Regions from separate parts of the Heyndrickxia vini genome, predicted to be linked through region 2. Evidence: riboswitches for the same ligand, from Rfam matches in the RefSeq annotation. Region 2 holds a riboswitch; the other holds the start of a gene.
The links. A riboswitch is a leader RNA that binds a small molecule or an ion and turns the genes downstream of it on or off. The one in region 2 is predicted to bind FMN.
Positions count from the first base shown of each region.

Region 1: linked by a shared signal. The riboswitch ahead of ribD (bifunctional diaminohydroxyphosphoribosylaminopyrimidine deaminase/5-amino-6-(5-phosphoribosylamino)uracil reductase RibD) and the one ahead of I5776_RS08945 (ECF transporter S component) in region 2 are both predicted to bind FMN.

Region 1 is NZ_CP065425.1:3,052,218-3,055,640, reverse strand. It holds gene I5776_RS15310 (glycerate kinase) at 357-1,493, shown strand; FMN riboswitch at 1,550-1,697, shown strand; gene ribD (bifunctional diaminohydroxyphosphoribosylaminopyrimidine deaminase/5-amino-6-(5-phosphoribosylamino)uracil reductase RibD) at 1,914-2,996, shown strand; gene ribE (riboflavin synthase) at 3,012-3,423, shown strand, end outside.
Region 2 is NZ_CP065425.1:1,790,774-1,794,196, reverse strand. It holds gene I5776_RS08955 (YpbB family protein) at 1-511, opposite strand, end outside; gene I5776_RS08950 (ferredoxin) at 741-992, shown strand; gene I5776_RS08945 (ECF transporter S component) at 1,025-1,597, opposite strand; FMN riboswitch at 1,797-1,943, opposite strand; gene I5776_RS08940 (peptidoglycan DD-metalloendopeptidase family protein) at 2,035-2,877, opposite strand; gene I5776_RS08935 (ATP-binding protein) at 3,159-3,423, opposite strand, start outside.

The DNA.
Region 1 (3,423 bases), 1.3 Mb from region 2:
TTATGAGGCACATGAACGTCAGAATTAAAAGAAGAAGTGCTTCATAGAGCGTTCAAGCGAAACATGATCAACAAAATTAAAGAAAGAAGTGCTTCATAAAGTGTTTATAAGGCACATGATCGGGAGAATTAAAAGAAGAAGTGCTTCATAAAGCGTTCAAGAGGAACATGATCAACAAAATTAAAGGAAGAAGTACTTCATAGATAAAAGAATTACCATTTTCATATTGTTAAATAGAAAATTTCCACTGTAGTTCTAATTGATGTACACTAAAATTGTTCACACCAAATGCATATGAGAAAAAGGAAAATAAAGTTATTTATAGATTTTACAAAAAATAAATCGGAGTGACCAAATTGAAAATTGTCATTGCACCAGATTCATTTAAAGAGAGTTTAACCGCTTTAGAAGCAGCAAATGCAATTGAAGAAGGATTTTCTGCTGTCATACCGGATGCCGAATATATTAAACTTCCAATGGCAGATGGAGGAGAGGGAACGGTTCAATCGCTCGTTGATGCGACAGAAGGAAAAATTATTGAAAAGACGGTTACTGGTCCGCTTGGGTTACCTGTTCAAGGATTTTTCGGTCTTCTAGGCGATGGAAAAACTGCAGTAATCGAAATGGCAGCCGCTTCGGGCCTTCATCATGTTCCTTTAGACAAACGCAATCCACTTTTAACAACAACCTATGGAACAGGCGAACTTATTTTAAGAGCACTGGATTACGGTGTAAAAAAAATTATTATTGGTCTAGGGGGAAGTGCAACAAATGATGGGGGAACAGGGATGGCGCAAGCACTTGGCGCAAAACTTCTCAATAATCAAAAGGAACAAATTAGTTTTGGCGGCGGTGCCCTCTCAGATTTAAAAACAATTGATATTTCGCAAATGGATCCACGATTATCAAATATCCAATTTATTGTAGCATGTGATGTGGACAACCCATTAACCGGAGCAAACGGCGCATCTGCTATTTTTGGACCACAAAAAGGTGCAACACAAGAGATGGTCACACGTTTGGACAAAAGCTTAACGCATTTTGCAGACATCATAAAAAAAGAACTGCATAAAAACGTTGACAGTGTTCCGGGAGCAGGTGCGGCAGGGGGAATGGGAGCCGGCATGTTAGCCTTTTTCAATGCCGAATTAAAACGGGGAATCGATATTATCACTCAAACATTGAAACTAGAAACCCATCTCGAAGGGGCGGAACTCGTCATTACTGGCGAAGGGAAAATAGATGGACAAACCATCTTTGGCAAGACACCAATCGGGGTTGCAAAACTAGCAAAAAAGAAGGGGATTCCAGTAATTGGAATCGCGGGATATATTGAAGACAAAAATGGGAGAGTAAGAGAAGAAGGAATCGACGCCTTATTTTCAATTGTCCCAGGTGCTACATCCCTCGAAGATGCCATGACAAATGCTTATGAATATCTGAAAAATTGTTCGGAAAATATCGCTAGCGTCATCGACATGTTCAAAAAATAAAAATTCTTCTATTTGCTTATTTATTTTTTTTCTGTATAATTGTCACTAAAATAAATACTATCCTTCGGGGCAGGGTGAAATTCCCTACCGGCGGTGATGAAGCTGCAATGCTTCTTAGTCCGTGACCCGGTTAACAATTGTTAAACGGTGGATCTGGTGAAACTCCAGAGCCGACAGTTAAAGTCTGGATGGGAGAAGGAAAAAATAAAAAGTATTGGTAAGAGGAATTCTCTACCTTTCTTTGTTGATGTGTAAAAAAATGGTTTGATCAATATCATACCTTTTTTAACTATACATAAATTTGGAAAGGGAAGAGTCTATTCTTCACCTTTATTTCCTATACCCAAAAACACGTAACCCCTGAAGAAATTCATTCTTTAGGGGTTTTTTATTTTCTTATTAAGATAAGGAGTTTGAAAAATGAATGACCAATACTACATGCAGCTTGCCATTGATATTGCAAAAAGTACGAAAGGTCAAACCACTCCTAATCCAACAGTCGGGGCTGTGATTGTAAAAAACAACCAAGTAGTCGGGATAGGGGCACATGTCAAAGCAGGGGATTCACATGCAGAAGTACATGCTATTCAAATGGCTAAAGGGAGAACAAAAGACGCAACGATGTATGTCACCCTTGAACCTTGCAGCCATTTTGGAAAAACCCCTCCGTGTTCGAAGCTATTGATTGAATCGGGGATAAAAAGAGTAGTGATTGCTACAACAGATCCTAATCCGAAAGTTGCCGGAAAAGGGATCGAAACGATGAAAGCGGCTGGTATAAATGTAGAGGTCGGTTTACTCGAAAAAGAAGCCATCCAACTGAATCAAGTATTCTTTCATTTCATCCGAACAGGTTTGCCTTTTGTCACATTGAAGTCAGCAGCAAGTTTAGATGGAAAAACCGCAACAAAAACTGGGAGTAGTAAATGGATTACAAGCCAGGAGGCAAGGGAGGATGTCCACTATTTTCGCCATATTCACGATGCAATTCTAGTAGGGGTAAATACGATTATTAAAGATAATCCGAGTTTAACAACAAGACTAGAAGGTGGCGGGAAAAATCCTATAAGAATCATCCTTGATACACACCTTCGAACCCCTATCGATTCAAAAGTAATCGATCAACAGCATGCGGAAACATGGATTATTACGGGAATGCATGTTGATGAGAAACGAATGGTTGCATATCAATACAAAGGCGTTCGAATCATTAATATGCAAACAGAAACGATAGAAATAAAACCTATGCTAAAAATCTTAGCAGAAAAAGGAATATGCTCCATTTTCGTCGAAGGTGGGGCAGAAGTACATGGGAGCTTTTTAAAGGAAAGGGCATTTCAACAATTGATAACTTATATTGCACCAAAACTAATCGGAGGGAAAACGGCTCCTACTTCGTTTAGCGGTGAAGGAATCACAGAAATAGAGGATGCCGCGAATGTTGATATTACCGAAGTGAAAATGATTGGAAAAGATATTCGAATTACGGCAACTCCCGTGTAAAGGTGGTGAATGAATATGTTTACAGGAATTATCGAAGAAATTGGTCGTGTGAAAAATATCAAACAATCGTCTCAAGCAGTCGAATTAACAATACATGCTAACAAAATAATGAAGGATATGCACAATGGAGATAGTATTTCCGTTAACGGGGTATGCTTGACGGTTACCTCCTTTTCAAACGATGAATTTCATTTAGATGTCATGCCTGAAACCATTAAATCTACAAGTTTAAGAGAACTAAAGAATGGATCAACAGTGAATCTTGAACGAGCAATGTCCCCGCAAGGAAGATTTGGTGGCCATTTCGTATCAGGGCATGTGGATGGAGTGGGAACGGTAAAGAACATAAAAGACGCTGGTAATGCCCGATATTATGAAATCAAAGCAGATGCTGAAATAATCAAATACACGATACTAAAAGGTTCCG
Region 2 (3,423 bases):
CATTGTAAATTTGTTTTGCTTGTTGTTCTTTGCTTATTACTTGTGACTTTAAGAAAGTCTTAACCCATCTTTGAACCTCAGCATCACTTTGGATTGGGTAGTACTTTTTTTTATTATTAATAGCATTTGATAGAACTTGAATTAATAAATTTAGTCGCTTCCAGAAAACGATAGCAGTATCTTGATATTGTAACCCATTAAAATATTGTGGAATAGGTCGATGAAGAAAATAAGCCTTCAGTTCATTTTCTCCATCAATCGTGACGATATATTTATTCAATTCTGTTTCTTTAATTAATCCCTTAGTATTTAGATCTTGTACAAAACGATCAAATGTACTTCTTTGTAAAGGTGGGTACATTTGAAAAAATGGTCCGATTTTAAATAAATGAGCATCTTGGATTGTTTGAGAAGACTTTTTGCCTTTTAACAAATGGAAAATTGAAAAAACCGTTCGGGAGCCATTTAATTTTTTTAACATCAATAATATTAAGGCATGTAAAAACGTCATTTGTTTTTACCCCTTTGTCTTTTTATGTCTAATTTTATCATGAAAGTGCTGTTTATTGTTAGTATTATTCCTTTCAAATAAAGTCGTATAAATAAACTAAAAACTTTATTTTAATCCTTATCTATTGAAAAGTTCTTTGATGAGTTTTATTATAATGAAGGAAGTAATGGTCATTTTACGTTGATATTACAAGGTAAATGAATGATATAGATATTAGGAGGTCACATACATGCCAAAATATACAATTGTTGATCAAGATACATGTATTGCTTGCGGTGCTTGTGGAGCGGCAGCACCAGATATTTACGATTATGACGATGAAGGAATCGCTTATGTCATTTTAGACGAAAATAAAGGTGTTATAGAAATTCCTGATATTTTAGAAGATGATATGATCGACGCTTTTGAAGGTTGTCCTACTGATTCAATAAAAGTAGCAGACGAGCCTTTTGATGGTGACCCTTTAAAATTCGAAGACTAAAAAGCAAGTGCATTTAATGCACTTGCTTTTTTTTATATATTATTAATCTGCGCTTGTTTATTAATCCACTTTTGCATTTTTGTAAATAAAACCATAAATATTACTGTTACTAATGCACCTTTTATAAGATTAAATGGCAAGATACCAGCTACGATATAATCTTTAACATTTCCAACATCAAAATGCATTAATGCTAAGTATGCGGGAAGAATGGCAATGTAATTTAGTACACTCATCAATACAGCCATAATAATCGTTCCAATAATTAGTGCGAATGTCATTCCCATTTTTGTTTTCATACGATTATAAACAAAATAAGTTGGAAGTACGAATAGTAGTCCAGCAATAAGATTTGCTACATTTCCTATTGGAAGTCCTACATCACTAATATGTGTTAAGTAATCCAATAGATTTTTTATTATTTCAACTATTATCGCTCCGATAGGGCCAAAAATTAGCGCAGCGATTAGTGCTGGTATATCGCTAAAATCGACTGTCAGATATGAATAGACTGGCAGTACAGGAAACTTAATGAACATTAGAACATATGCCACACTGCTTAACATGGCGAGACCAACAAATGCTTTTAAACTCAATTTTTTCAAATCTCTCTCTCCTTTTGAGATTCATCTCATGTCAGAAGAAAGTTACCTTATGCATACAATAAATAAACCCCCAAGGAAATTACCTTGAGGGAGAATTAATGGCATGCACAAATAAATATTCAAAAGTGCATTTTTGAATAGGTTCAAACATAAATTTGAACATAACTATCCAAAGCCTGCATTTTTTGAATACCGGCACCTCCATCTTCTCCCATCCAGACTGTACTGTCGGCTTTGGAATCTCACCAAATCCTGCCTAAAATTTCTAGGCTCGCGGGCTAAAAAGCATAGTTAAAATAGCTTCATTACCGCCGGTCGGGAATTTCACCCTGCCCCGAAGACGAATCATATTATTTTTACATATAAATTATATCTTAAATAAAATATTTTGTGAAGCCATTTGTTTGATTTCAAAGTTTTATATTCTTCTCTTACCGTTATTTATTTGCTTTTATTATTATTTTTTGTTTTGGTTGGATGAGGTTTACATCTTCTAAATCATTCCATGACTGTAATTGTTGGATTGAAACATGATAAGATCGGGAAATTTTACTTAATGTATCACCGGTCTTGACTACGTATATTTCTTTCTTCTCCACCTTATCCTTAGCGATTTGTTTTTCATATTTCAGGTGCGATAGTTGTTTAGGTATTTCCATGTTATCCTCAATAATTCGCTTTGCAGTAATATGTACCTTTTTTTTGCTTTCTGTTAATTTTCCCGATACATCTACAACTCCATAAGGATCATGATTTAAAGAAAAGACATATTGACCAATTTCCCCTTTACCAAAAACGACAAAAGGATCAATTGCATTTTCTTTTTGTATTTTCCATTTACCTTTATGCACTTCAAAGTGGAGATGTATTCCTGTTGATTGCCCAGTATTACCCATTAGCCCAATGACATTTCCTTTTTTCACCTTCTGACCTTCGTTAACAGTTCGTTTATTCAAATGCGCATAAACTGTCTCATATCCATTATTATGGTGAATGAAAATAACATTCCCGTATGAACTTGAATAATAAGATCGCACTACTACGCCATCTGCAGCTGCATAAACATCTGATTTAAATTCTCCTGCAATATCTAATCCTTTATGTATACCTCCACGCGAATCAAATACATCGGATATTTCACCTTTTGCTGGGAATATCCATTCATTTGTTGCTTTATTTATACTATTTTCAGCCGCTTGGGCTCTACCACCTATTAAAATTAAACCTACAAAAAATCCCATTAAAGCTACTATTAGTATTCTTTTTAAATAGTCGAGCATATTTTTCCTCCTCAGATAAAAACTCTTGCTAAAACTAATATGACTGCTTGTTTTTTTTTAGAACAAAGCCCATTTTTTGAAATCAAAACGTAATCGAATTGAAATAAGCTTAGAATAAAATGCCAATATTTAGTTTGCTAGAGCAAAACTTATTTTATGCTATTTAGGAAATTTTATACAAACACACACACAAAAAAAAAAAAAAAAAAAAAAAGCGCAATAAATTTGCGCTTTTCCACTCATTTAAACGAAAAATGTTTCTCATGAAACAAGATTTCTCGTCAGCATTCTTCATGTTTTTTAGGAATAAAGAAGGAAAATGTCGTCCCTTGTCCAACATTACTTTTTACAGATATTTTTCCATCATGTGCTTCAACAATATTTTTCGCAATTGCTAATCCTAATCCAGTGCCGGATTTGCCTCTCGTTCTTGCTTTATCTGCTTTATAAAATCGTTCAAAAACGAATGGAAGATCCTCTTCGGGAATCCCAGACCCATTATCTTCCACCATTATTTCAATTCCGCTAATATGATCCTCTAATTTG